2 linked regions of the Magnetococcus marinus MC-1 genome follow. Each later gene encodes a partner of the first gene's protein in a complex. Links are inferred from orthologs where the notes say so. Each region holds a gene or a part of one and is shown on either strand. Other genes may lie near its edges.

The links.
Region 2: the proteins of MMC1_RS09055 (region 1) and eno are in contact, whole or in part, in a solved structure (PDB 2FYM), measured with the Escherichia coli proteins. The link is inferred for Magnetococcus marinus MC-1 from one-to-one orthologs.

Annotation. Positions count from the first base shown.
Region 1 is NC_008576.1:2,182,162-2,197,510, forward strand. The notes cover bases 11,840-15,349. They hold MMC1_RS09055 (Rne/Rng family ribonuclease), read right to left. Parts: upstream 14,995-15,349; coding sequence 12,040-14,994; downstream 11,840-12,039. Also shown: DNA repair protein RecN, read right to left, coding at 1-143; MMC1_RS08995 (NAD(+)/NADH kinase), read right to left, coding at 147-1,058; MMC1_RS09000 (ATP-binding protein), read right to left, coding at 1,067-1,957; GTP cyclohydrolase FolE2, read left to right, coding at 2,117-2,926; MMC1_RS09010 (proline--tRNA ligase), read left to right, coding at 2,932-4,662; MMC1_RS09015 (chemotaxis protein CheX), read left to right, coding at 4,811-5,290; MMC1_RS09020 (chemotaxis protein CheX), read left to right, coding at 5,307-5,960; nadB (L-aspartate oxidase), read right to left, coding at 6,083-7,702; RNA polymerase sigma factor RpoE, read left to right, coding at 8,047-8,640; MMC1_RS09035 (SoxR reducing system RseC family protein), read left to right, coding at 8,742-9,221; MMC1_RS09040 (DegQ family serine endoprotease), read left to right, coding at 9,455-10,924; MMC1_RS09045 (hypothetical protein), read right to left, coding at 11,070-11,348. UniProt on the Escherichia coli protein: Endoribonuclease that plays a central role in RNA processing and decay. Required for the maturation of 5S and 16S rRNAs and the majority of tRNAs. Also involved in the degradation of most mRNAs.
Region 2 is NC_008576.1:1,923,318-1,938,002, forward strand. The notes cover bases 5-2,850. They hold eno (phosphopyruvate hydratase), read left to right. Parts: upstream 5-705; coding sequence 706-1,995; downstream 1,996-2,850. Other genes in these bases: gcvPB (aminomethyl-transferring glycine dehydrogenase subunit GcvPB), read left to right, coding at 5-623; MMC1_RS07970 (IS4-like element ISMasp2 family transposase), read left to right, coding at 2,620-2,850. Outside these bases: more of gcvPB, read left to right, coding at 1-4; more of MMC1_RS07970, read left to right, coding at 2,851-4,083; MMC1_RS19860 (MerR family transcriptional regulator), read left to right, coding at 4,037-4,579; signal peptide peptidase SppA, read left to right, coding at 4,938-5,990; acnB (bifunctional aconitate hydratase 2/2-methylisocitrate dehydratase), read left to right, coding at 6,208-8,760; MMC1_RS07990 (VOC family protein), read left to right, coding at 8,960-9,544; MMC1_RS07995 (hypothetical protein), read right to left, coding at 9,639-10,028; MMC1_RS08000 (cation:proton antiporter domain-containing protein), read left to right, coding at 10,332-12,182; MMC1_RS08005 (hypothetical protein), read left to right, coding at 12,281-12,556; MMC1_RS08010 (RNA methyltransferase), read left to right, coding at 12,852-13,613; MMC1_RS08015 (RsmE family RNA methyltransferase), read left to right, coding at 13,652-14,323; FtsH protease activity modulator HflK, read left to right, coding at 14,406-14,685. UniProt on the Escherichia coli protein: Catalyzes the reversible conversion of 2-phosphoglycerate (2-PG) into phosphoenolpyruvate (PEP). It is essential for the degradation of carbohydrates via glycolysis.

The sequences.
Region 1 (15,349 bases):
TCCCCTAAGATCAAGCCCAGGGAGTCCAGGATAATGGATTTTCCTGCCCCGGTTTCGCCGGTAATCACCGAAAGGCCGGGGCCAAACTCCAGCTCTAGGCGTTCAATGAGGGCGACATGCTCAATGGTGAGTTGACGTAACATGGTTTAGCGATCATCAGCTGGACGCAGTGAGAGATCCCGCTTGGTGCCAACGGTTTCGGCCCAATGCAGTTTTTTACGTAAGATATCATAGTAGTTGCGGTCTGGGGAGTGGATGACCCGCAAAGAGCGATCCGATTTGCGAATAACAATCTCATCGCCATCCAGCAAGGGTACTCCGGTCTGCCCATCCAGGGTGAGCAGGCGGTCGGGTTCGTTTTGGGTTAAACGAAAGCTGATTTGACCGTCGCCGGGCACCGCAATGGGGCGGTTGCTGAGGGTGTGGGGGCAGATGGGGTTGATAATGATGGTGTCCAGCCGGGGATGGATAATCGGGCCCCCCGCCGACAGCGAGTAACCCGTTGAGCCGGTGGGGGTGGCCACAATCAGGCCATCGGCGCGGCTGGTAAAGACGTGTTGACCGTTGATGGAGACCTGAAACTCCATCATACGGGCCAGATGCCCCTTGTGGGCCACCACATCATTGAGCACATGGTGACTGAGCACCTCGCCACTTTCGCGGCGGATAAAGGCGGTGAGCATCATGCGGTCTTCCACGTTGTAGTGACCGGCAAACACCTCTTTAAGGTTGTCATACATCTCGTCATAGCTAACTTCGGTAAGAAAGCCCAAACGGCCCATATTTACCCCCAGGACCGGCACTTTCCAACGCAGCACATCGCGGGCGGCACCAATAAAGGTGCCGTCGCCCCCCAGTACAATCACCAAATCTTGCCCCTCGCCAATATCCTCAAGGGGTTTGATGGCCGCCAGCTTTGGGCTGATATTGGCCGCTTTGGCGGCCTCGGCGGTGACGGTTACTCGGCGATGCTGTTTGTTGAGCCACTCGGTCAACTCACTGGTGGCCCGAATGGCCATGGGATCCGAGAGTTTGGTGACCAGACCAATGCTGTTCATAATATGTCCTATTTTTTTAGATCGCCGCAGGCGATACGTCCGCCGAGATCCAGCATAAATTGGTGCGCCACACGGCCACTACGGGCGCCACGGGTGCGTGACCAGCATAGCGCCTCGCGGTGCAAAGTGGATTCATCAATCTCCAACTGTAGCCGTTTCGCGGTGCTGCTTACAACATCCAGATAGGTTTGTTGATCAAATGGGTGAAATCCCAGCCACAAACCAAAGCGATCGGATAGGCTTATGCGCTCTTCATGGCTCTCTTGTGGGTGCATCTCCTGGCTAGGCTGGGGGCCATGGTCGGCAAAATGTTTGGGCATAAGATGCCGCCGGTTGGAGGTGGCGTAGATTAACAGATTATCGGGTTTGGCCTCTAGCCCCCCCTCTAAAATGGCTTTTAACGTTTTATAAGAGACCTCACTCTCCTCAAAGGAGAGGTCGTCGCAAAAGAGAATAAAACGATAGGGCAGGGGGCGGATCTGGGTTAGGAGTTGGGGTAGATGGTTAAGATCCTCCTTTTGGATCTCGATAAGCCGCAATCCCTGGGGGGCAAAGGCATTGCCCAAGGCCTTGACCAGCGAGGATTTACCGGTGCCCCGGCTGCCCCAGAGCAGCGCATGGTTGGCGCCATGTCCTTGCACAAACTGCTGGGTGTTGCGGGTTAAAATCTCTTTAATGCGGTCAATGCCATAGAGATGTTCCAGCTTGATGGGGTCGCTATGGTTAACCGCTAACCAACGAAAACCCCCATGGGGCTTGCTTTGCCAGCGATAGGCCGGGTTGTGGGCCAGGATGCCCATATCGGGTGGGGGATCATCTTCCCCCCGGCGTAGAAAGCGTTCCAAGGCAGCCAGCATACGGTTCAAGCGGCGCTGTAGGGCGATGGGTTGCGTATTCATGGAGAATCCTGGTCTTTTCGTAAAGAGGGGGCTTTTGCCCAGGGTGGAAATCCCCTATTATGGAGAACTCTGTGGATGTTGCGCAAGACAAGCAAACATTCGCGCCCTATTCCTATGCCCAAGCGGTGGTTTTGTACCATCCTTGGTTGAATAATCGTTATGGACCATAATGTGAATAACTGCCAACTTCCCCTCAGTGATGTACAGTCCCGTCAGGATCACCGTCGCTTGGATATTGACAAGGTCGGGGTGAAAAATATTCGTTACCCCATCGTGGTTAAAGATCGCAGCGTGGGTAGCCAATCCACCACCGCACGTATCAATATGTATGTTAATCTGCCCCACCAATTTAAAGGGACCCACATGTCCCGTTTTTTAGAGGTGTTGGCAGAAAATCAGCGGGCCATTTCGATTGAAAATCTACCCAAGCTGCTCAAAGAGGTAAAACAGCGCCTGGATGCAGAAGAGGCCCATATTGAGTTGGATTTTCCCTATTTTATCACCAAAAAAGCGCCGGTTTCTGGTGTTGAGGCGCTTATGGACTACCAAGTCCACTTCTCTGGCGTGATGCGGGGGAATGCCTATCAACTCACCCTAACGGTGGAGGTGCCCGTTACCTCACTGTGCCCCTGCTCCAAGGAGATTAGTGCCTATGGGGCGCATAATCAACGCTCCCACGTTAAGGTTTCTGTGCAGTTTAGCCAGTTTGTCTGGATTGAAGAGGTGGTGGATCTGGTGGAGCGAAATGCCTCCTGCGAGCTGTTTACCATTCTCAAACGCCCGGATGAAAAATTTGTTACCGAAAAAGCCTATGATAACCCCAAGTTTGTGGAAGACATGGTGCGTGATCTGGCGGATGAACTGACCCACGATCCACGCATTAGCTGGTTTGCGGTGGAGTCAGAAAACTTTGAATCCATTCATAACCATTCGGCCTATGCCTTTATCGAAGGCGGCCAACGGAGCTAACAGCCATGCGTTTCAGCCAGACCCTTATTCCGACCCTTAAGGAGGAGCCCAGCGAGGCTCAAGTTATCTCCCATAAACTTATGCTGCGCGCCGGACTGATCCGTCAGTTGGGGGCGGGTATCTATACTTGGCTGCCCATGGGGCTTAAAGTCTTGCGTAAAGTCGAGACCATCGTCCGTCAAGAGATGGACCGGGCGGGTGCGCAGGAGGTGTTGATGCCCTCCATCCAACCCGCCGAGTTGTGGGAGGAGTCGGGACGGTGGAAAATGTATGGCAAAGAGCTGCTGCGCATTACCGATCGGCATAATCGCTCGTTTTGCTACGGCCCTACCCACGAAGAGGTGATCTCTGATCTGGTGCGTCGCGAGATCCACTCCTACAAACAGTTGCCCGCCAATTTTTATCAGATCCAGACCAAGTTTCGCGACGAGGTGCGCCCGCGCTTTGGCATCATGCGGGGACGCGAATTTTTGATGAAGGATGCCTACTCCTTTGACATAGACGAGGCTGCTTTGGACAAGAGCTATCGGCTTATGTTCGAGGCCTACAATAAAATCTTTAACCGACTGGATCTTAAATTTCGCCCGGTGGAGGCCGACACCGGGGCCATTGGTGGGGCCTCATCCCACGAGTTCCACGTGCTGGCCCAATCGGGGGAGGATGTCATTGCCTCGTGTACCCATTGTCAGTATGCGGCAAATTTAGAGAAGGCGTTTGGTATTGCGGTGGATCTGGATGGTGGTGTGCCCGAAGCCATGGTGCGGGTGGCGACCCCTGGCCAAAAGAGCATTGAAGAGGTTGCGGCCTTTTTGAAAATGGATAAAGCGCGCACCGTTAAGTGCCTTACTTGGCACGATCCAGAGGCCGATCAATGGTATTTGCTGCTGTTGCGGGGGGATCATACCCTTAACGAAGTTAAGGCGTGTAATGCCACGGCACCGTTGGCGCAAATTCCCGCGCCAGAGAAAGCCGTAGAAGCGTTGGGTGTGGCGGTGGGGTACCTGGGCGCAGTGGGGGCCGAGAAATTCAATAAACCGGTTAAAATTTTGGCCGACAGTGCTCTGCGCGATGTTACCAATATGGTGTGTGGTGCCAATGAAGAGGGGTACCATCTGACCGGGGTCAACTGGCAACGGGATCTGCCCAAGCCTGAGTTTGTGGATCTGCGCAATGTGGAAGAGGGGGATGGCTGTCCCCGCTGTGGCCCGGGTAGTATGGAGTTGAGTCGGGGTATTGAAGTGGGCCATGTGTTTAAATTGGGCTACAAATATTCCGAGGCCATGGGGGTCAAGGTGTTGGACGAGGATGGCAAAGAGAAGCCCCTTATCATGGGCTGTTATGGCATTGGTGTCTCCCGCATTGTGGCAGCGGCCATTGAGCAGAATCATGATGAAAATGGGATTATCTGGCCCCTTGCCATTGCCCCGTTTGAGGTTGAAGTGGTGGTGATGAACCCCAATGAGAGCGACGCCATGGAGAAGGCCGAAGAGATCACCGCGCAGTTGCAGGCCGGTCAGTTAGAGGTTCTACTGGATGATCGCGATGAGCGGGCCGGTTCCAAGTTTAAAGATGCCGATCTGCTGGGAGCACCGTATCGGGTGCTGGTGGGCGGGCGAGCCTTTAAAGAGGGGGTTTGCGAAGTGAAAAACCGCCGCAGTGGAGTGGTGGAGAAGATCCCTGTGGAGTCGGTGGTGGAGACCCTATTGCAGTGGTTAGCCCAAGAAAAAAAGGCTTAGTGGAAGCTTGAAAGCGCCGAAGTTGATGGATCGCAAGCCCGGTTATCCCCTGAGGGATGACCGGGCTTGCAAACGTGTTGCAGTAAACCTTACATGTGGGGGTTCTATGGGGCCTTGCATGATCCAGTAAGCCAAACCCGGGAGAGTGATGATGGCGGAGCGATTTTTAGAGGCCCTGCGAGAGGCCGTGCAGGAGATAGCAGAAACCATGCTCTTTACCGAGGTAGCGTGTGGCTCATGGCGGCAGGGTGGTTCACCGCTGGCGGTGGCGTACAGTGCGGTTTTGGGTTACAGTGGTAATTTGCGGGGGAGTTTTGCGCTCTCAGCAGGAGAGGCCGGGGCGATGGTGCTGGCCAGTGCATTGCTGGGGGAAGAGCGCAGCCAGATGGATGATGAGATGGAAGATGCCTTCTGTGAAATGGCCAATATGATGGCAGGAGGCATGCAAAGCCGTATGGAATCGCTCTTGGGGCCAGTTAAGTTGAGTACCCCTATGGTGATCCAAGGAGCGGGGCACAAGGTGCGCAGTGAAAAGCATTATGCGTGTATCAGTCAAGATTTTTCCATTGCTGCACAGCCGTTTTGTGTCCATATCTTTTACGATATTGAATCATTAAAGTCTCTGTAGCCATAGGTGAACGCAGATGCATGAGCGATTGATTGAGGCCGTTAAAGAAGCGGTTCACGAGATTGTCGAAACCATGCTCTTTATGGAGGTGGAATCTGGTCCGGGCGGTGTTGGGCGCGCCAAGCAGGCCGAGAATATCTGTGCGGTGGTGGGGTACAATCAGGGGTTGGAGGGCAGTGTGCGGCTGTCGGCCCCGACCGCAGGGGCGCTCAAGGTAGCTGGGGCGCTGCTGGGGGAAGAGCGGGATAGCATGGATGCCGAAATGCAGGATGGTTTTGGCGAGATGGCCAATATGGTGGCAGGGGGCATACAATCCCGTTTAGAGGCCGACTTGGGTGCCATTGGCATGACCCCGCCCATGGTGGTACGGGGAAATAACTATGAGGTGGATGGGGCGACCGGCTTTGAGGTGGTGCATCAGCTCTTTACCCTAGAGGGGGAGCTGTTTTTCTGCGAGATCTATTTTGATGTGGGAATGGCCGATGCCGTAGAGTCGAGCAAAATGCCGGAAGAACCGGCCCATGTCACGCAGATTAAACAGACCCTAACCAGCGGCTTGGAGCCGATACTGGCGGAACTGGCCCGGCCTATGGTGCAAAAAGAGCTGCCACGTATTGCCGAGCGGGTGATTCAAGAGGCGATTGATCAGGTACAACGCGCAGCTGTATAAGGTGGGGCGCGTTTAAGGTCTGCTTAAAGTCTGCTTGGGGTCGCTCTGAACAAACCGAAGGGGGCTATTCATAAGCCCCCTTCGGTTTTTTTTAGGAGGGGGTATCCACTACTAATAGGCCACTACTCAATGGGCAGCACGGTCTCTTTGAGCCAGCGGGCATCATCCCGCTCGGGGTAGTCGGTGGTGTAGTGGAGGCCACGGCTCTCCTTGCGGTGCTGGGAGCTACGAATAATCAAATGGGCCACCAAGGCCAGATTGCGCAGTTCAATCAGGTTTTGGCTGACCTTGCAGTTCCAGTAATACTCATTGATCTCCTGCATCACCATTTCAATGCGTCGGCGGGCGCGGGCTAGGCGCTGGTTGCTGCGCACAATGCCTACATAATCCCACATAAAACGCCGGATCTCCTGCCAATCGTGGGCGATTAAGATCTCTTCTTCGCAACTGCCTGCTTCATAACTATCCCACAAGGGAAGGCGGGAGAGCACGGGGCGATCTTCCCCAAACATTTTGCTGACAATGTCGTTATAGGCAGATTCCGAAAAGACCAAGCACTCCAGCAAACTGTTGCTGGCTAAGCGGTTGGCTCCGTGCAGGCCGGTGCTGGCTACCTCACCAATGGCATACAGAGACTCAATATCCGTTGCACCTTGCAAACCGGTAACAACCCCGCCGCAGGTATAGTGGGCAGCCGGTACCACGGGGATGGGCTCTTGGGTCATGTCGATGCCAAATTCAAGGCATTTTTCATAGATGGTGGGGAAGTGTGCCTTAATAAAATCAGCACCCTTATGGCTGATATCCAGATGCACGCAGGGCTCGCCGGTGCGTTTCATTTCGTAGTCAATGGCGCGGGCCACAATATCCCGTGGGGCCAACTCCAGCAGAGGGTGGTGGCGCTCCATAAAGCGGGTTCCATCGGCCAACAAAAGATGCCCCCCTTCGCCACGTACCGCTTCGGAAACCAAGAAAGATTTGGCTTGTGGGTGGTAAAGGCAGGTGGGGTGGAACTGAATAAACTCCATGTTAGAGACCCGGCAGCCAGCACGATAGGCCATGGCAATGCCATCCCCAGTGGCTGTGTCGGGGTTGGAGGTGTAAAGATAGACCTTGCCCGCCCCGCCACTGGCTAAAATGGTAAAGCGGGCTTGGTAGGTGCGGATCACATCGGCTTCGGTATCCAGCGCATAACAGCCATAACAGCGATCTTTTTTGCCCGGTAGAAAATGGCCCAGTTTGTGGGCGGTAATGAGATCAATGGCGATCTGGTTGGGCAAAACTTCAATGTTGGGGTGGGCTTGTGCCTGTTTAATCAGGCTAAGCATCACCGCACGACCGGTGGCATCTGCCGCATGGATCACGCGGCGCCGGCTATGGCCACCCTCGCGGGTTAGGTGGTAGCTGTTGTTATCGGTTTTGTCAAAGGGGGTGCCCAGATCAATAAGATGCTGGATCATACGGGCGCCATTTTCCACCACCAAGCGCACCGATTGGGGGTTGCACAGGCCCGCACCGGCGGTCATGGTATCTTCGTAGTGTAGGATGGTGCTGTCGTCCTCATCCAGCACCGCAGCGATGCCGCCTTGGGCCATCATGCTGTTACAGTCGCCAATGGGGGCTTTGGTAAGCACCAGCACCTTGCCATGTTCGGCCAACCTGAGAGCCAGATCCAGACCAGTGGAACCACCGCCTAGAATCAGAAAATCGCTGACAAAACGGCGATGTTGAGCGCTAACCATAGTGCAATCTTCCTTGTAAATTCAAACGGTCATACCACCCAGCTTGAGCAGGGGGCTGCTGCCCATCTTGCCACAGCCTTCTCACTCTACTCCAATCTTAATCAGGATCAAAGAAAACCGAAGCCGTTAAGATAATTATGAGACGGCAACCCAGCCCCGGCAGAGAACCCCCTTTGACAGAAGGGGGATTCTGGGAAAAAAATCGGTGTCATGCGCGAATAAATTAATTTATCCCTGTGACGCTTGTGGGTGGTGCAAAAGCTGGCAAGGCGTGGTAGTATCCACCCTTCCAATCTTTCCATTCCCACGGTGGGGCCAGTGTTGTCTAACCAACAGGTGTCAGTGTGAACGAAGCCGATGAGATCTTGGTAGAAAAAACCAAGCAGGGCGATAAAAAAGCCTATGAGGTGCTGGTGCGCAAATACCAGGGCCGCGTTGCGTCGGTGATCTCTCGTACGGTTTCTGACCCGGTGCGGGTGCAGGACCTTACCCAAGAAGCCTTTCTTAAAGCCTATCGAGCGTTACATCACTTTCGTGGAGATGCCGCCTTTTATACGTGGTTGTACCGCATTGCCGTCAACACGGCGAAAAATTTTGTCATGTCCCAGGATCGCGGTATTCCCATGAGCGATATGGATCTAGAGGATGCTGATCGCCTTTCGCCTCAATTGCGTGACTATGATACCCCAGAAAATCAGGTGCTGCGTGGCGAGTTAATGGATGCCCTAAAGGTTGCCATTGAAGAGCTGGCCCCCACCATGAAACAGGCCATCGCCCTGCGGGATCTGGAGGGTAAATCTTATGAAGAGATTGCCGAGATCATGGGTTGCCCCATTGGCACGGTGCGTTCGCGTATTTTCCGTGGGCGGCAAGAGATTGTTAATAAATTGAAAGATCATCTTCCCAACGGCAACTTGGCCGGTCATCACGGGCTGTAATCCTGTCTCAAATCACGCCTTGTGCTTATAAACGAACTTTCCTCTTTTGACATGACTCCAAAGCCATGCAGTCCACTTCTATTGATTGAGGTATTCAAATCATGATGCAAGAGCAAGGTAAGGTTGTGGAGTTGGAGGGGGCGTTTGCCATTATTGCGACCCAGCGTAAAAGCGCTTGTGGCAACTGTGGGGGTGAAACCAGTTGCAACACGCTCAGTGGTGGTTTGGGCAAAAAACCTGTCCTCTTTCGTGCTTACAATGAGGCGCAAGCCAAAATCGGCGATAATGTGGTCTTGGAGATACGGGAAGGGGCCTTTTTGTCGGCCTCATTTTTGGCCTATGGCATGCCCATGATCGCTTTGATCGTGACAGGCTTGGTGGTGCGCAGCATTGCCCTTGGTTTGGGTTTGGAGCTGGAGAGTGCAGAGGGGTTAGGTGCCTTGAGTGGCTTATTGGCCCTTGGGGGGACTTTTCTGTTTCTTCGCCGTTTTTACGCAGGTCAAGATATTAAGCCCGAAAATATGCCGGTGGTCCGCTCCATATTGCATCCTACCCATATTCCTATATTTCCCACCCATTAATAAAACGAAGGGTTTGTAGAGACCTGAGCGTTTAAGGCGTAACATATACCCCCTTGAGGGGGCCGTTTGCCTGTCGTACCCTTGTGCCTGCCCCATGGTGGGTCATACGGTGCGCTTTGAGTTCGTCAGCAGGTCACCACCCAACGCAGGGGAAGTGACCAAAAGATAAGATACTATGGTGTGCTGTAAGGCAGGCCGTGGTTGGATTTCTCTTAGTATTTGAGGGTAGATTCATGATACACGCATGCAAATTTGGCGCGCGCGCCTTGGTCGGGGGGCTCTCCATGCTGGCGTTGGTGGCGGTCTCGCTGCCCCAAGCTTACGCGGAGGGCGGTTTTCCCAATCTTGTGCCGCTGGTCAAAAGGCTTAAACCCGCAGTGGTCAATATCAGCACCACTCAAACCGTCGAAAATTCAAATAAAATACCAAAAAAACATGGCCAGAACGAGTTTGAGGGGACCCCCTTTGAGGACCTCTTTCGACACTTTTTTGACCGTCTGCCCGATCAAGACCGCTCGTTTAAAACCAACTCCCTGGGCTCGGGGTTTATTGTCGATGCCGCGGGCTATATTCTTACCAACCATCATGTGATTGATAAGGCGACTGAGATTACCGTCAAGCTCTATGATGAGACGGAATATCGGGCCGAGGTGGTTGGTAAAGATAAAAAAACCGATCTAGCCCTGATTCGTATCCATACCGACAAGCCGCTGGCTGTGGCCAAGCTTGGGGATTCGTCCAAGGCAGAGGTGGGTTCTTGGGTGATGGCCATCGGCAACCCGTTTGGGCTAGAAGAGACGGTGACAGTCGGGATTATCTCCGCCAAAGGGCGGGTGATTGGGGCAGGTCCTTATGATAATTTTATTCAGACCGATGCGGCCATCAATCCTGGCAATTCGGGCGGGCCACTGTTTAATTTGGACGGGGATGTGGTGGGCATTAACACCGCCATTTATTCCCGTGGTGGTGGCAGTGTAGGGGTTGGTTTTGCCATACCGGTTAATCTGGCCAGTCATGTGATGGAGCAGTTGAAAAATAAGGGCTTTGTCGAGCGTGGTTGGCTTGGGGTACGCATACAGACCATCACCAAAGAGCTGGCCGAAGCGATGCATCTTAAAGATCGCGTGGGTGCGTTGGTGGCCGAGGTTATCGAAGATAGTCCAGCGGCCAAAGCGGGCATCCATCCCGAGGATGTGATTATCTCCTTTAATGAAAAGGAGGTCACCAAGATGAACAGCCTACCCGCCATTGTGGCGAATACGCCGGTGGGGACACGGGTACCGGTTAAGGTGATACGCGAAGGTAAAGAGCGCACCCTATGGGTCGGCATTGCTAAACTGGATGATGATAAAGTGGCGGCTGATGAAGATGGCCGTGCAGCCTCTGGCGAGAAAAAGGCGGATAGCAGCGCCGTGAAAGAGCGTTTAGGGTTGCGGGTTAGCCAAGTGACCACCGAGTTGATGGAGCGCATGAAGCTACCCGACGATGCCAAAGGGGTGGTCATTACCGCTTTGGAGGCGGATGGCAGTGCCGTGCAAGCGGGTCTGCGCACGGGGGATGTGATTACACAGTTTGACCGTAAGCCTATCAAAGATGTGGATGATTTGGTAAAGGTGCTCAAGGGCGTTAAGGCCGATAGCATGGCGTTGGTCTATGTGCTTCGTGCTGGAGAGCCGTTGTTCGTGCCTATTCGGGTTAAGTAAACTTTACCAAGTGCCATAAAAAAGCCCCGACTGGAAATTGTCGGGGCTTTTTTGCGTTGCCACTAAAGTAGAGTTGTTCCGCTCTGGATCGCCAGCAGAGCAATCCCACTGGCGTTGCCGGGTTTTAATCCTGTGCCAAGCCGTCTCACACAAAGATATCAATAATCCCACCAGGACGTGCGGCAGAGCTGTTTACGTCGGGCAAAACCACCTTGCTGGCATTTTCGGACATAAAGCCATCGTCACCCGTGCGGGTAAGGCTGTTTACACGGCGGGTTTGACTGTTTAGGCCGGTGTCATCAGCGTTCAAGGTTTGCTGCCTGGAACTGGTAATATTGTTAATGTTGCTCTGATTTTGGTCCAGGCGCCTTGCATTTTGCGCCAGACTTAGGGTTCCCCCTGCGGAGACACCGGAAACGGCCATGATGTTTCCCCTTTATCCTTTTTTTGTTGTGGCGAACGGGGCTGCCGAGATTTGTAGGAACGGCCCCCTCACTCTTCGTTATTTTTAGAATAATTCAATTTTCAATTGCTTGCAACGATTGGAAAAATAGGACACGGCAGGTATACCGTATTGTCCTATAAATAGTGATCGCATTTGTTGCTTTTATGGAAGTTTTTCCTTGCGCATGGGAGGGTGAGCCGCTATTATGCCGCGTTTCCTGTTAATGGATTTTTTTCCATACAACCCAAGCCAAACCTTGAGAGGGGGTGATGTACTGTGCGGGTTGATGTCTATGATAACAATGTGGACCAGGCGATTCGCGTTCTGAAGAAAAAGATGAACCGCGAGGGGATGTTCCGCGAGATGAAGAAACGTAAGTTCTTCGAAAAGCCCTCCGAGCGCCGCCGTCGTAAGAAGGCTGAGGCAATTCGTCGTCTGCGTAAAAAGCTGCGCCGCGCTTCTCTAGCTGGTCTAGGATAAGCAGGCCGTGTTCCGTGGGGTGTTGTAAAACATCCATCAGAACATAGGAAAAAGAGATGGGGAGCCCGATGGGCTCCCCATTTTTTTTGTGTGCCCGGCAGGGCACACAAAAAAGCCGCGCCATTCTTAGTCGAATAGCGCGGCTTGTGGAACAGGCCATTGCCTGCATAGATTGGGCAAAAGCGGTTATTTACACCTCGTCAGGAACGGCTTCCCCTTGGTGGCTCTCTTCAGCCGCTGGTTTGGCCGCTGTCGCACGCTTACGTGGGGTTGCGGTACGCTTACGGGGAGCTCGAACCGCCTTTGGTTTAGCCTCGGTGGTGGCTGCGGGCGTCTCTGCGGGCGTTTCAACAACCGGCGCCTCAGGCGTAGTGGTCGGTGCGGCTGTCTCCGCTGCGGTGTCAGCTTTTGGTGTCGCACGCTTACGGGGTGTGCTGCTCCGGCGTCGCTGCTTGGGTGGTTCCGCGCCCTCGCTTGGTGTTGGGTGATCTCCCGCAGCAACGTCAGTTGTTACACCCGCGTCGGGATCAGCCGCGATGGAGGCTTTATCCTGTACATTTTCAGCTGCCGCCGGGGTCACGCTTGCCGTGGCATGGTTCTCCACCTCTTGGGCAGAGACGACACTTTCAGCGGTTTCTGCACTGGGCTTTTTGACCGCAGGTTTACGGCGTCTGCGTACTGGTTTTTTCACCGCCACTTGCTCTTGTAGAGGGGGCTCCACTTCCAGTCCAGGCAAGGTGCTCTGTGTGCGCTCCACAATGGCGGGCTGGGGATCTTCGGGCAGCAGCACACTTGGCTGGGGCGTCTCTATCTCCACCTCATGCTTGATTGGCATGGTCGGTGGGTCGATCAGCAGTACCGGCTGCGGCGTATCAGGCTCTTCCATCAGCAGCGGGGTGACCGATGTAGGCAGGCTATGAAGCACATCGCTGAGGGTGACAGGGTGTTCATCACGCTGTTGCGGTTGATCCTCAGGGCTGGGCGATGGCTCATCCCCATGGATCGCTTGTTCCTCATCGCCGCTGTCTAGGCGTGGAGCGCTCTCCTCCTGGCTGGTGCTACGACGACGGCGGCGGCGACGACGGCGGCGCTTGCTGGGTGAGTCAGGCGTGGTTTCAGCGCTCTCTGATGGGTTGGCTTGCTCATCGCCATCGCCCTCATCATCCGCTTCATCATCCATCGCAGGTGCCTCGGTGGATGGCATCTCCTCCTCATTCAGAGAGGTGGTTTCTTCCCCCATTGCGCCTTCTTCCCGCTCACGGCCGCCGCGACGACGTTTACGCCGGCGTTTGCGCTTTTTGGGGTCGGTGCGGTTCTCTTCTCCCCCTTCAGCGGCGTCATCCATAAGCTCTTGGGGCTCATCCTCTTCGCTCACGAGAGTGGGCTCTTCAGGCTCAGGACGCTCTTTTACGACCGGCTCATCTTGCACAGGGCGGGCAATACGCTCTTTGCGGAAATGAGGTGTTTGCAGCTCTGGATCAATCTCAATCAGCAATTCTAGATTGTTCTCTTGCTCCAACTGCACCATTTGAAAACGCTTGCGATTGTGCAAATAGTTGGCAACATCCGCAGGGGCAAAGTAGATCAATTTGGAGAAACGGCCCGAGCTAATATCCTCCTCAATGCAACGGAATAGGCGGATGGCGGTGGACTCCACCGAACGGATGGTGCCCAGCCCGGTACAGCGGGGGCAGACCTCACGGTTACTCTCGTTAAAGGCTGGTTTCATGCGTTGGCGTGAGAGTTCCAGCAGACCAAATTGAGAGATTTTTCCCAACTGAATCTTGGCCCGGTCCCCTTTAAGCGCCTCTTTGAGGCGTTTTTCAACCTCAAGATTGTGCTTTTTCTCCTCCATATCGATAAAGTCGATCACGATCAAACCGCCCAAATCCCGCAGACGCAGCTGGCGGGCGATCTCATCCACCGCTTGCATGTTGGTCTTAAAGGCGGTGTTCTCCACATTTTTTTCTTTGGTGGAGCGACCGGAGTTAATATCAATGGAGACAAGCGCTTCGGTGGGTTCAATCACCAGATAACCCCCCGCTTTGAGCGAGATGGTACGCTCATGCATGGATTCGATCTGGTGTTCAACCTGATAGCGGGAGAAGAGCGGGATGCGATCTTTATAGGGTTGCACCGCCTTGACATAGCGGGGCATGAGCAGACGCATAAAATCTTTACCGCGACGGTAGGCTTCGCCCCCATCAATCAAAATCTCTTCCATGTCGGTGGAGTAGAGGTCGCGGATGGTGCGAATAATTAAATCCCCCTCTTCATGGATCAAGGTGGGGGTGTTGTGCTGCTCAACCTTTTCTTGAATGGTTTTCCACAAGCGGGTTAGGTAGCTCATGTCGCGAGCAATTTCACGCTTGGTGCGCTCCATGCCAGCGGTGCGGATGATCAAACTAACCTCTTGGGGAATCTCCATCTCAGTGAGCATGGTTTTAAGCGCCTTACGGGCTTGATTATCCATGATTTTACGGGAGATCCCGCCACCACCCGAGTTTTCCGGCAATAAAACGGTGTAGCGTCCGGCCAAGGAAATATTGGTGGTTAGGGAAGCGCCCTTGGTACCACGGGCCTCTTTAACAACCTGTAATAGAAGAAGTTGGCCCTTTTTTAGAATATCCTGGATGGGAATATGCCGACGGCGGTTACCCCGGTTGGCGCGCTCATTATTGCGGGGGCGTCGGGCTGGGCGCTCGCTTTGGCTGGGTTCGCGGGGCTTGGCTTCTGCTTCGCTACTAGCATCCCCTTGGCTGGCGTCATCATCGGCACCATCCTCGTTGCCGGGTTCATCATCGCTGTCATCCCCCTCTTCGCCATCCATCTCATCGCTGAGATCTTCAGGCTCTTCCTGCTCATCCATATCCTCTATGGGATCGGGCTCAGGGCGGAATTCGGGTGGATAATATTTGGGGTTGATGTCGTTGACAGAGAGAAAACCCTGTCGGCCATCATTAAAATCGACAAAGGCGGCTTGTAAAGAAGGTTCAACCCGGGTTACCCGGCCAAGGTAGATATTACCTTTGATCTGTGCCTTGGTGCAGGTTTCGATATCCAGATCAATCAGACGTTGATCTTGGACAATGGCGACACGCACCTCTTCCGGATGGGTGGCGTCTACCAGCATACGCTTGGTCATGTGTCTCTCTAACTCCGTGGGTTAATCGTCCCGCTTCAGCGTTTGTTTGCAGACCATGGGGCCACCCTTATTATGTGTGGGTGGGTAGGACCGCCGCCAAAAAGAGGGGCCGATGTATGTTTTTTTCAGGCGGGGCAAGCTTGCCAACCGCCAAACTGACTGATTCATAAAAAAACCAACTTCAGGCTTAATAAAGATTGAGCAGCCTGCAAAGTATAAAAAAATAAATTAAAAAAAATGAATTATTCAAAAGAGATACCGAAAAAACAGAGGTACATTTTGCATGGCTGTACGTTCTGACAGGGACTTTTCATCCCGGGTTCGGTAAGCTTTCGGTCCATGATTCTACGTACCT
Region 2 (14,685 bases), 270 kb from region 1 along the record:
CGGTGGGGGTTAGCGCCCGTCTGCAACCCTTTTTGCCCATCCCGCGCATTGTTAAACAGGGGGCCAGCTACGCCCTGTTAGAGTCGGCGGATTGTCCCCAAAGCATTGGTCGTATGGGGGCCTTTGGCGGCAATATTGGGGTGCTGCTGCGGGCGCATGCCTATCTTTGCATGATTGGCCGCCAAGGGGTGCGTCGGGTTGGGGAGTATGCCACACTCAATGCCAACTATTTGCTGGCCCGTTTGACAGCGGCAGGATTTAAACCCGCTTATGCAGAGCGTAGAGCCACCCATGAGTTTATCATTACGCTTAAAGCGGAGGCCGACGCCTACGGTTTAACCGCTTTAAATATGGCCAAGCGGCTGTTGGATTATGGTTTTTATGCGCCAACCATCTATTTTCCGTTGTTGGTGCCGGAGTGCCTGCTTATTGAACCCACCGAGACCGAGAGCCCCGAACAGTTGGACGCTTTTGTGGCGGCGATGGTGGCCATACGCAAAGAAGCGCAGGAAAGTCCCGAATTTGTCAAAAACGCCCCGTATACTACCCCCGTGCGGCGCTTGGATGAGACCCGTGCGGCACGTAAGCCGGATCTGATTTGGCGCGGTCCGCTGGAGCAGTAATCTGGGGCACAAGAGTCTATTCATTTCACGGTATGGCCCGGTGCCATCCACAAATCCGCTTACCCGGAGACGGAGTACGAAGATGAGCAGTATCGTAGAGATCCATGGTCGTGAAGTTATTGATTCCCGTGGCAACCCCACTGTTGAGGTGGATGTTTATACCGAAGATGGCGGTTTTGGCCGTGCAGCGGTACCGTCAGGGGCCTCCACGGGTTCCCGCGAAGCGGTAGAGCTGCGCGATGGGGATAAAAGCCGCTTTTTGGGCAAGGGTGTGCGCAAGGCGGTGGATGCTGTTAATACCGTCTTAGCCGAGGTGGTGTTGGGTATGGAAGTGGCTGATCAAAAGGGTATTGATGCCGCGATGATCGCCCTGGACGGAACCCACAATAAGAGCCGTTTGGGTGCCAATGCGATCCTGGGTATCTCCATGGCGGTAGCCAAAGCGGCCGCCGATGAGTGTGACCTGCCGCTGTACCGCTATTTGGGGGGTACCAACACCTCCTTGTTGCCTGTGCCGATGATGAACATTATCAATGGTGGTGCGCATGCGGATAACAATGTTGATATTCAAGAGTTTATGATTATGCCTGTGGCCGCGACAAGCTGCACAGAGGCAATCCGTATGGGGGCGGAGGTCTTTCATAGTCTCAAGAAGGTGCTCAAAAGCAAGGGGCTCAATACCGCCGTGGGTGACGAGGGTGGTTTTGCCCCCAACCTGGGTTCCAATGAAGAGGCCTTGAAGGTGATTGTGGAGGCCATTGAGGCTGCGGGTTACAAGCCTGGTGAAGATATCAAGCTGGCATTGGATTGTGCCTCCTCTGAGTTTTATAACAAAGAGACCGGTAACTATGATTTGACGGGTGAAGGTCGTGTGTTGACCAAACAAGAGCTGGTCGCCTTCTATGAGGATCTGGTGGCAAAATATCCCATTATCTCCATTGAAGATGGCTTTGATGAGAGCGATTGGGATGGCTGGAAGCTGATGACAGAGGCTTTAGGCAATAAAATCCAGTTGGTGGGTGATGATCTGTTTGTGACCAACAGCAAAATTTTGGCCGAGGGGATTAGCAAGGGTATTGCAAACTCCATTTTGGTGAAGGTGAACCAAATTGGTACTCTGACCGAAACCTTTGAAGCGGTCGAGATGGCGCAGCGGGCCGGTTACACGGCGGTGATTTCGCACCGTTCCGGTGAAACCGAAGATGCCACCATCGCCGACATCGCCGTTGCTTTGAATGCGGGTCAAATCAAAACCGGTTCCATGAGCCGTTCGGACCGTATTGCCAAATATAACCAACTGATCCGCATTGAGGAGGAGTTGGGCGGCATGGCCCGTTTTGAGGGTATGAAGGTGTTTTACAACCTGCGCTAAGGGTGGCCGTTAGCGCCATTTTGCCAGGGATTAAGAAAAAAAGGGGGACCCCCTGTAGGGGTCTCCCTTTTTTTTAAGCCAAAAAGAGTTTTTACCCGCCCTTGTTACAGATAGTGTTACAAATCAAATGAGGGAAAACGGCCTTGGCAACAAAAGATCATGAAAAATCTCTATCAATTTGTGAATAAACAGATTTTTTTTGAACAGAAGGATATGCGGCAACGTATTAATATATAGGTATCTTCTAATAATGGCGCAAGGTTGAAAATTTATATTGAAGCGGCATATTGATATTGCTAGGGTAAAGTATCAATTGTTTTACAAAATTTACAATTGTATACAAGGCCGCGCTGGCTCCCATTCGTTGAGAGAGGGGGGCGGTCGGTGGCTGACCCCCTTTATCCTGTTGGGGAACAGGTGTGAAAGGGGGGGTGATACCCATGACCAAAGCAACGGGGTTGGAGGGATTATTTATGTTACAACACTATGTAGCTCAAGTTTCGCAGTTCGTTGACCGATCAATTGGACTGATATTTGCCAACCAAGTCAAGGGCAAAGCTGCCTCGTGTATGCTATAATTCTGGTGTCGAATCAGTCAGATAGCTCAGGGACGAGGCCAGCTTCATGAATCAGCATAACAGGGAACAGGCTACTGTGCCTACCCCCATGATTGACGAGATCAAAACCCAATCCTTTGGAGTATTCGGCGTAGATAACGCTATCGTCGATTTTCTCCAGGAAATTGGCTTCCAGGCGATATTCAATCGGCGCGGATGGAGCAAACGAACGGGGAAGGATCTTCCGACGCTGATCATGTTACTGATCCTGCATCCTCTGTTGAAGGTGCCATCCATTCACCTTTTTTGCCGCGACCACTTTCTGTCGGTCTTCGCGGTAGGCAAGGATACCTTCTACCGGTTGCTCCAACGCCAATTTCCATGGCGGAATGCGCATTGGGCGCTAATCAAAAAGTTACTACCCCAGTGGCGAACGCTGGATCTCGGCCCCGGCTACCTTGTTGCCGATACCACCGTCAAAGAGAAGCGTGGTGATCGTATTGAAGGTGTTTGCTGGCATCATGACCACAATACCGGCCGCTCAGTTGCAGGTTTTGAAGCAGCCCACTTGGTCTGGGTTAACAAGCAGGGAACCTTGCCACTGGATGCCGCTTTGCGTTTTTCAAAGCGGCCTCTGATCAGCAATCTGCTCCACATCCTCAGTTACCGGTTCGATTGTCGCTCACATCTTGGACGGCGTTACCGTGAGGCGGCCAAGATGTCTAAGCTTGATCAGACTGTCGACATGGTTGCCAGAGCCATTCAAGCTGGGATTCCGGCCCAGTATTTTCTCGCCGATGCTTGGTACTCATCGGTTAAGTTCGTCAAGAAAATCCTGGATCTGGGCGTGGTCCCCCTGATCCGATGGAAGCGCAACAACACCAAGTTCCTATTCCAGGGCGAGAGACTGACCAGTGCCGAACTTTACACCCGGTTTGCCAAGGGCAAGATCAGGAAAGCTAAGGGGTCCAAGCGCTTCAAAGGAACCTTCCTAGATGCAGAGCACCCCGAAATCGGCCTTATACGTCTGTTCTTCGTCCGGCTGATCGATCCGAAAACCGGCTCGAAGGAGTGGGCCGTCTTTCTGACCACAGACCGGTCAATGGGGCTGTCAAATATGATCGAGCACTACGCCAACCGCTGGGGAATCGAAGTTTTCTACAAGGAATCCAAACAGCACCTTGGTTTCCTTAATGAATCCGTCCGATCCTTCGAAGCAGTCATCGCCTGCCTACACCTAGCTGCCATGCGCCATGCTGTTCTCTCCAGCATGGTGGCGATCAAAGGCAGCCAGCGGGATCAACTCGCCCACAATCTGGCCGCTTTGACCTATGCCCGAAAGCTCTGGCATACCTTCCGCGCCATCTTCAATGATGCCCTTGGCCGAACATCCATTCTTGAAAATCACCAAAAAAACGAGGTAATTGAACTCTTTGAACAGGAGGTCGAGGCTTGGCTCAGCAAGGCATTGATGCTCGATCCCCTTGGTTCACAACGTCAAATTCTGGCCGAAACGAACTGCGAAACTTGAGTATGTAGGTGCGGAAGAGTCGGCGGATGAACGCATTCCACCCGATCAGATGGTTAAGATCGGGGTGGTGGCTAAGCGTTTGGGGGTCTCTATTCGTACAATCCACATGTATGAGCGTGAAGGGCTATTTATTGCCTACAAGAACAACGCTGGTACCCGTTATTTTAATGAGCGGGATGTGGAGTGGTTGCTGGAAGTACGAAAACTGATTAAAACCGGTATCAGCATTGCGGGCATCCGTCGTTTGATGTCGTTAATCCCATGTTGGGAAAGTAAAAAATGCTCGTTTCATAACAAGCATAACTGCCCCGTGATTGAGGATAACCAGCTGCCTTGTTGGGCCAATAAAGATAATCTGTGTGATCACTCGGGTCAGGAGTGCCGGGAGTGCGAGGTTTACGAAATGCGCTTCTGTGTGAGTAAACTGAAAAATTATATCGATATACGATTCAAGGATGATGCGGGCGATGAGTTAAGACTGGTGGGGCGCGCTTGATGCCGATAACGCCCCTATGATAAGCCGGCGTATCAAAAAAAAGGCACCCATTGACCACGATGGGTGCCTTTTTGTGGGGTCAGCGCCAAATTATTTTGGTGTTGCTGGGCATGGCGGTTGATTCAAGGGTCGGTCGTTGTGCGCGAGGGTGTTTAAAATCAATTGATTGTCGATAAAATTTGGGGTTGGCTTAGTGGTTAAATGCGAACAATTCAAGGAACGTGTCGAATAACATATTTTTCTAGTAATTAAATGGAAACGGTCAACATGGTTGAAAGCCGTTTGAAGTGCGGCACAAACCGTGTAAACTGCTTCCGGTTTTTACGCATTCCCTCATAAACAGATTGTATGGGTTATTATGGCTGATTGGCACGAACCATCATTGGAAGATCAGGCACAACCGACTCGGCCCAGCGCTGCGGAGCCAGAGAGTCATCTTCACCAGATGCTAAAGTCTATGGAGGAGAGCCGTTTTGCCGAGCGGGCCATGTTGGAAAGCTTGGTTAAAGAGGGGCTCAATGAACAAAAACGGGGGCGGCGCAGTAAAAATCTGTTTCGACTGTTTATTGTTCTTTATTTGGTGGCGACCATGGCGCTGCTCAACCGGGGTGACTTTGAAGAGGGCAGCAGCGCCAGCGCCAGTGAACCCCATGTGGCGGTGGTTAAAATGGTGGGGGCCATCATGCCAGAGTCGGATCTGGATGCTGATGAGGTCATAAAAAATCTGCAAGAGGCCTTTAAGGACGAAAATACCAAAGCGGTGGTTTTGCGTATTAATAGTCCAGGTGGCAGTCCTGTGCAGGCGGGCATGATCTACGATGAAATCGTGCGGCTCCGGGCTGAACATAAAGAGATTAAGGTCTATGCCGCTTTGGAGGATCTGTGTGCCTCCGGGGGTTACTACGTGGCCGCCGCTGCGGATGAGATCTACGCCGATAAAGCAACCCTGGTTGGCTCTATTGGAGTGATTATGAAGGGGTTTGGTCTGGAAAAACTGGCCGAACAGGTGGGGCTGGAAAATCGCACGCTTACCGCTGGTAACCATAAAGCCTTTTTGGACCCCCTGGCTCCAGTGGATAGCGCTGAAAAGGCCCACGCCCAAGGGTTGCTTAACCAGATTCACGCGCAGTTTATTGAGGTGGTAAAAAAAGGTCGGGGTAAGCGCTTGAAGGCGGACGACGACAAGCTGTTTAACGGGCTCATCTGGACCGGTGAGCAAGCCGTGACCCTGGGTTTGGTGGACGGTTTGGGTTCGGTGGATTGGTTGGCACGGGAAAAGATCAAAATCACCGAGGTGATGGAGTATCACCAAAACCGGCATTGGTCAGATCGCTTTTTTAAAGAGATCTCCAGCAGCACCGGTACTCTGTTTATGAAATTAAGCCAGCAGCAACCCTACTTAGGCTGGTAATGTTTGCCCGCTCCCGCTGGGGGTGAGCAGGAAGATTGCGACTCCGTTAGAAACGGGGCTTTACATCCGGGGTTAAGTTGCCTATATAGAGCTATCCGGAAAAAATCCCTGCCATTCATCATGGTGATGAAAACGAGGGTAGGGTTAAACAGGGATGCATATTGCATTCCAAAGCCAGTGTCCGGCGCGTATGGACGCGCCACAATGGAGGTTTTCAATGCTTGAAGCTTATCGCCAACATGTCGCCGAACGTGAAGCCGAAGGGGTGCCCCCGCTTCCCTTGGACGCCCAGCAGACCGCGGAACTGGTGGAACTGCTAAAAAATCCCCCTGCTGGAGAAGAAGATACCCTGTTGGAGCTGATTAAAAATCAGATTCCTCCTGGGGTGGATGATGCCTCTAAAGTTAAGGCAGAGTTTTTGGGTCAGGTGGCTAAGGGTAGTGTGGCCTGTTCACTGATTGATCGTGCCGAGGCTACCCGCTTGTTGGGCACCATGATCGGTGGTTATAACGTTAAACCCTTGGTGGATCTGCTGGATGATGCCGAGCTGGCGGCCGGTGCCGTTGAGGCGCTCTCTGTCACCCTGCTGGTCTACGATGGTTTTGAAGAGGTAGCCGCCAAGGCCAAGAGCAACGCCAGTGCCCGTCAAGTCATGGAAAATTGGGCCAATGCTACTTGGTTTACCAGCCGCCCCGAGATGCCCGAAGAGGTTACGGTAACGGTTTTCAAGGTGGAAGGTGAAACCAATACCGACGATCTTTCTCCCGCTTCAGAAGCTTGGAGCCGTCCGGATATCCCCATGCATGCCAAAGCGATGCTGGTGGCGCGCATGCCCGATGCCCTAGATAAGCTCGCGCAGCTCAAGAGCAAGGGCTACCCCGTTGCCTATGTGGGCGACGTGGTGGGGACCGGTTCATCCCGTAAATCGGCGGCCAACTCGGTGATTTGGCATACCGGCAGCGACATCCCTTATGTACCGGCCAAGCGTACCGGTGGGGTGGTGATTGGTGGGACCATTGCACCGATCTTCTTCAATACAGCAGAAGATTCGGGCATGTTGCCGATCCAGTGTGATGTGACCGGCATGAACACCGGTGATGTGATCACCATCAACACCAAAACCGGCGAAATCACACGCGATGGTGCGGTGCTGAGCACCTTTGAGCTCAAGCCTAACACCTTGGCCGATGAAGTACGTGCCGGTGGCCGCGTTAACCTGATTATCGGCCGTAAATTGACCACGCAAGCCCGTGATGCCCTGGGCTTGGGTCCCATCAAGCTGTTTACCGATCCAGAGCAGCCCGCCGATAGCGGCAAGGGTTATACCCTGGCGCAAAAGATGGTGGGCAAGGCGGTGGGTAAGGTGGGTGTGCGTCCTGGTGAATATTGTGAGCCCAAGATGACCACGGTGGGTTCGCAGGATACCACAGGCCCCATGACCCGCGACGAAATCAAAGAACTGGCGTGTCTAAAATATACCGCTGATTTTACGGTACAGTCCTTCTGCCACACGGCGGCTTACCCTAAGTCAGTGGATATTAAAACCCACAATACGTTGGGTCAGTTTTTTGAAGATCGTGGTGGGGTGGCGTTGCGCGTGGGTGACGGCGTGATCCATAGCTGGTTAAACCGTTTTTGCCTGCCAGACACGGTGGGTACCGGCGGTGACAGCCACACCCGTTTCCCCATTGGGATCTCTTTCCCTGCGGGCTCTGGTCTGGTGGCGTTTGCCGCCGCCACCGGCTCCATGCCGCTGGTGATGCCAGAATCGGTGCTGGTGCGCTTTAAAGGTGAGCTGCAACCCGGTATTACCCTGCGTGATGTGGTGAACGTCATTCCTTGGGCGGCCATCCAGCAAGGGCTGCTGACGGTTGAGAAAAAGGGTAAGAAAAATATCTTCGCCGGACGTGTGCTGGAGATTGAAGGTCTGCCCAATCTTAAAGTGGAACAGGCTTTTGAATTGGCGGATGCCTCCGCAGAGCGTTCCGCTGCGGCCTGTACCGTACATCTGGATAAAGCCCCGGTGATCGAGTATATCAGCTCCAACGTGGTGTTGATCAAAAATATGCTCAAGCGGGGTTATGGCCATAGAGAGACCCTACAGGCACGGATTGAGGCGATGCAGGCTTGGTTGGCCAATCCGGTACTGTTGCAACCCGATGCCGATGCCGAGTACGCCAAGATCATTGAAATTGATCTAAGCGAGATCAAAGAGCCCGTGGTCTGCTGTCCCAATGACCCCGATGATGTGAAACTGCTCAGTGAAGTGGCGGGTAATCCTGTCGATGAGGTGTTTTTGGGTTCCTGCATGACCAACATTGGTCACTTCCGTGCGGCGGCAAAGGTGCTGGATGGTCAGCCCCAGGTGCCCGGTCGCATGTGGGTCGCGCCTCCCACCCGTATGGATGAGCAGCAGCTTATTGATGAGGGTGTCTATAGCATCTTTGGCAAAGCAGGTGCGCGTATGGAGATGCCCGGCTGCTCCCTGTGCATGGGCAACCAAGCGCGGGTGCGGGATAATTCGGTGGTTTTCTCCACCTCGACCCGTAACTTTGACAACCGCTTAGGCAAAGGTGCGCAGGTTTACCTGGGCAGCGCTGAGCTGGCCGCGGTGACGGCAATGATGGGTAAATTACCCACCGTTGCCGAGTATCTGGCCATCTCTAAGGATCGTATTGATCCCTTTGCGGCCGATCTCTACCGTTACCTCAATTTCCATGAAATTGAAAATTATGAGAACAATGGCGTGATCCCTATTCACGCTGCTTGATCCATAGGGTGTGTTAAATAAAAAACCCGGTAGTCTATGGCTGCCGGGTTTTTTTATTGAAAATAAGGGGTTGATTAAATAGGTAGTGAATGAGTACTTTTTTTAAGGCAACTTTATCTATCCATAAGCATTCAAAGCCCTTGTGCAGGTTATGGGTCGTTCGTCTCTGTTACAAGTGAGCTTGCTTGGAGTTGGAACAATGAGTCTGTATGAATATACCGGTTTGCATCATGTCGCATTTGCGACGCAGGATATCGAGGCAACGGTGCGCTTTTGGCGGGATCTGTTAGGCATGCGCTTGGTCTATGCCTATGGCCGACCAGGTTACAGGCAGTACTTTTTTGAAGTGTCAGGGGATTCTCGGATCTCCTTTTTTGAGTGGCCTGAAGTAAAAAAATTACCCCTACGTCGCCATGGTGATCCGGTGGATGGGCCGTTTGCTTTTGACCATATCTCTGTTGGGGTTGAGAACGATAACCGCTTGTGGGATATGATGGGTCGCTTGGAGGGGGCTGAGATACCCTGTAGTGATCTGATTGACCATGGCTATTTTCACTCGATCTACTCGTATGACCCTAACGGTATTCCCATTGAGTTTACCTGCAACGCACCGGGTTTAAATGTGCTTGATCGGCCTGATTTGCGTGATGATCAGCCTGAGGAGTCGATTCTATGCCGGTCAGAACCGGTGCCTGGACGTTGGCCCAAACCCGATCCAATCCCCGAGGAGGAGCGTATTATGGTGTCGGGTGAGGGCAGTGACCATTTTCAATTGATCACCTAAGGGTAGCGTTGAGCGGCACGCAGGTTGGCGGCAGGCTATTTTAGGGTGTGAAACGAGAAAAGGCAGGCTGTTAAGCCTGCCTTTTCACTATTTGTTAGGCGAAAGCATCTGCAAGCGAGGGTGGGGGAGCGCTTATATTCACACCCTGCTGCTGGCGTTTATAGGCGTCGGCAACGCGACTACCTTCAGTGAACTGGCGAACCGGGTTGTTGGCGTAGATACGCCGTGCTACCCGTGTTGCTTCGTCGCGGGCTTGCTGCATCTCTCCCGGTGAGGGGGGTTCAGGCATGATGCGCTGAAACGCTTGTTTCCCACTCTGTGCAGCCTGCTTAGCCGCCTGGCTTGTTTGTCGACTGATAAACGCCTTTACTTGCTCCTGACCAGATTTGCCGCTTCCCTGGGCAACTTGGGCTTTAGGGGAGCGTGCAACCTGCTGCGATGTTGAACCAGATACTCCTGCGGGCATGTTTTGGATGGTATTCATCGATTTCGTCCTTCACCTGAAGACCGTTATCTCTCACCTTCCATGGGGGCGACGGCCCTTTATAGGTACTCATCCATCCAGGATCTTTATGGGGTTCTTTTCGGCATCACAGGGCGGAGCTTTAACAAAAATTTACAAAACCTCGTTTTTTTTGAGGATCCCATGGGATAAATGCCAAGCTTATGCTTAAAGCTACTGGACAAGCATTTGAAAACAAGGGAGCATATGAAAAATTTGAGGTCTTATAGACATAGCCCGTACAATCGGACGTAGTGGGCTTTTTTTGGTGAGTACAGGATTGTGATGCACGATTATCTGCTTCTTATAACCTTGACCTCTGCCATATCGGTGGGGCTGGCGCTGCTGCTTAGGCGCTTTGGCTTGCCACTGTTGGTGGGGTATGTGCTGGCAGGGATGGTGGTTTCAGGAGCCCTTGGTTTTCATTATGACCAATCGGGTCTGTTGCGGGATGTGGCGGAGATGGGGGTGGTGTTCCTGCTGTTTACGGTGGGGTTGGAGTTTTCCTTGCAGCGCCTTAGGCAGATGCGCCATGCCGTTTTTTTGGTGGGTGGCCTACAGGTGGGGCTGACCGCGCTCATTGTCTGTTTTGGGGCGATCTCTATGTATACCATGGCCATGCCAAGCGCCTTGGTTATTGGTTTGAGTGTGGCGCTCTCCTCTACGGCAATTGTGCTCAAGACCCTTTATGAAAATAAGGACATCGGTAAGCCCTATGGTCAAGTCACGGTAGGGGTTTTGCTGTTTCAAGAGATCAGCGTGGTGCCGATGTTGCTGCTGGTGGGTTTTTTGGGTATGCATACACAAACGCACATAGCCTTGCTGCTGGTGGAGACGGTGGTTGGGGCGTTGGTCGCGTTTGCGATTATTTATGTGGTAGGGCGTTTTGGGGTGACACGCTTGTTGGCCGCCGTGAGTGAAATGCGCTCTCAGGAAGCCTTTGTCGCCTCTATTTTAATGGTGGTGGTCTCGGCGGCCTTGCTGACCCATGCCTTGGGCTTTTCTTACGCTTTGGGATCATTGCTGGCGGGTATGATGCTGGCCGAAACACAGTACAAGCACCAGGTGGAGGCAGATTTGGTGCCGTTTCGGGATTTATTGCTGGGTGTGTTTTTTATTACCGTGGGTATGCAGGTTGACCTGAATTTTGCGGTGCAGAATTTACACTGGATTTTGATGGCCACACTGCTGCTGATTGTCTTTAAAACTGCGATCACCTTTGCGGTGGTGCGGCTTACCGGTAGCCGTGAGGTGGCATTAAAATCGGCGTTGGCGATTGCCCAAGGCGGGGGTTTTTCATTTGCCATCCTGGAACTGGCGTTGCGGTTGCAGCTGCTTGAGCCCCAGGTCCACCAGTTTATGGTGACCACCTTAGTATGCTCGATGCTGGTTGCGCCGTTTATGTTGAAGGGTATCCATAAGGATGGCGGTCGTCTGGCCAAAGATGCTGGGGCGGATGACCCGACGGGTCCGTTCAAGGGCGAGGCGCATAATCGCTTGGTGGTGTGTGGCTACCACCGTTGTGTGCCCATCACCTTGGAAAAAAACCATGTGGTAGTGTGTGGTTATGGACCTGTTGGGCGGGAGGTGGTGATTCAGCTGCAAGAGGCGGGTTATCCCTACGTCTGCATTGAACACCAGCAATCGCTGGTGGGGCAGGGGGTGGATGAGGGACACGCCATTATTTTTGGTAATGCCGCTCAGGATCATCTGCTTAAAATGGCCCATGTCAATGACGCCGCCGCAGTCATTATCACGGTGGGGGATGAGAAGAGCAAACGACTGATCGGTAAAGCCGTGGCCCGTGTTTGCGACCATCCCGTTATTGTCACCACGGCCACCCACCAGGGTGAAGCGCACATGCTGGACGATCTACCCATTAAAGCGATGGTGAACTACCCAAAAGAGACAGCCCGCATGTTGCTAGGTCATGCCCTGAGCTGTGAGTGGCAGCCAGGATTTATTGGATCGTGGAGCTTGTCTGCCGCCATAACAAAGCCGACCGCAGCAGCTGAGGATGCGCTGGTGCCGGGGGCAGATATGGGGCTCGCCCAAGGGGTTGGGCTCGCTCCGGCGACAGGGGTTGGCGTGGTGCTGTCTGGCGCGCCGGAAGCGCCTTTTACAAAAGAGACATAGGAGAAATGTGTCCAATTGTGTATGCTCGGCGGTTCAGCCTATATCCGTCACCTGCGTTGTCTACGCCGGGGGCATTAACTATTAAGGTGTGGACAGCGATGAAAGCGTTTAAATTATTGAGTGCCTTGGTGCTGGGTGGAATGATCGTCCTGCTGTTTTGGGTGGGGACCAGTACCGGTGCGCGGATGGCCATGGATGGTTTGGCGACGGGCCATGATGGTGAGACGGTGTTAGGCGGGTTGCAGGTGCTGTTATCTGTGTTTATGCCGCTGTTAGGGGTGTGGATGTCCCTCTCGATAGCCAAAAACATGGTGGACCGCTGCAAACGAAAAGGGGGCAAGGGTGGCCTAGATTGCTTGTTGCACGAAGATTAAGGCTGCGCCAACGCGGGCAGCCAGATCGTGACGGGATGATCCATGGATCATCCCGTTTTGTTATCAACATCACCCAGCCCGGATCTTTCATGAATCCCTTTGATGATCGCGAATAGATTTGTATTTTAAAGGACTTTTTAGGTCGCAAAAGAATAGTTATTGATATTTTCAAGCGCTAAAAAGTTCTTTAAAATTCGAAAATCAAGCAAGAGCGTCTGGGATTCATGAAAGATCCGGGTGAGTGCCTGATCGCAGATTGGCTGAAGGGTGTCGATTAAATGTGGTTGAAAATCGCATGAATGAACCATTATCCGGTCCGGTGTTTATTTTGGATCACCCCTCCCACGGGGGAAATGTAGGTGCCGCATTGCGGGCGATCACCAATATGGGGTTTGAGCATTTGCGTTTGGTCAGACCACGATTTTTTCCCCATCCTGACGTGGAGGCTTGGGCGGCGGGTACCGCTGCGCGCATCCCAACCATTCAGGTGTTTGATTCGTTGGATGCGGCCACGGCCGATCTTAACCATCTGGTCGCCGTCACCCGGCGGGGACGTGGGCAACGGCATCAAGTCATGAGCCCTCGTGAGTTAGGGGTGCGCTTAGACCCAAAACAGCAGCTTGCCAGTAGCCGGGTGGGCATTTTATTTGGCACCGAACGTACCGGTCTGGAAACAGCGGATGTGGAGCGGTGCCACTGGATCTGCACCATCCCCACCCATGGGGAGAAGGGCTCCTTAAATCTTTCGCAGGCGGTGATGTTGGTCGCCTATGAATTGATGCTTGGGCAGGGGCTAGGGGAGGTTCCTGTGCACGATCCGCAGCGGGATGATGCCTTGGCAAGCCAAGATGAGATGGTGCGGTTTTTTGACCATTTGCAGGATGTTTTGATGCAGATCGACTTTATCCAACCGGACCGCTACAAACAGATGATGGGTACCCTCAAGGCGCTCTTTAACCGAGCGGCGCTGGATCGCCGAGAAATCACCATTCTACGGGGTATACTTACAGAGGTTATCCACCATTGCGCACGCAAGATTTCGGCTCTGCAACGTTAATTAAACTGGCGCATGCCCCCACCGCTATGGAGTGTGATGTGCCCTTACACCCATCGGCGGCGCAGGCTCTGCTGGCTTGGCAGGCGCGGGTGGGGGAGCTCTTTACCGTCTGCCATGCGGGGTGTTTTTATCGGGCGCGTTTGCTGGCTGATGGGCACTCTATGCGGGTTTTTGCAACCCTGAGCTACTCTCCCGAACCGCCAGCCCCCCGTGTGTTGATGCAGGCCATGCCCAACCGAGAACGCTTTTTATGGATCTTGGAAAAGGGGGTTGAGCTGGGTGCGACGGCTATCTATCCGGTGATCACCGAAAAATCCTACCATGAAGATGCCCCGGCATTGGCAAAACAGGGGGGATGGGTGCGTATTCTACAGCGTGCCGCCCGCCAGTGTCGACGCGCTGTTTTGCCTAGGGTCGGTGAACCCCTGACGTTGGAGCAGGCCATCGAACAGGGCGTGGGCATGGCCCAGTGGTATCTGGATCTGTCGCCAACCCCCTTGCTGGGGGAGCCTCTACAGGGGGCTGTGCAACTGTTTGTGGGCCCAGAAGGGGGGTGGGGTGAGCAGGATCTGGCGATTTTTCGCGCAAGAGGGGTGGCACCACGCAATCTTGGGCCGCGTTTGTTGCGCACCGAAACCGCCGCGCTGATGGCACTCTCTTGGATTGCCGCAGCAGACAACCCTTTACATCCCGGCGAGGCTGGGAAATAATCCTCAACTGGCGTGCTATTTTGTTGGTTGTAGAGCCCGTCTCATTATCCCTTTTTAGACCCTTCATCGTGAGGAGTTCGATATGTCCTGGAACGGAAACGGTGGCGACCAAGGCCCATGGGGTCAACGTCCCAACAATCCGCAACAGCCCGACCTGGAGCAGATACTGCGTGCCGCTAAAGATCGTTTTGGTGGTGGCAATCTCCCGGGTGGAAAACTCAGTCTAATCTTTATCTTGGGGGTTGTCCTGGTGGGGTGGTTTGCCACCGGAATCTATACCGTGGGCCCCAATGAGCAGGCGGTGGTGGTGCGTTTTGGGAAATATGTTGAGACAACAGGTCCCGGTGTAAACATGCACCTAC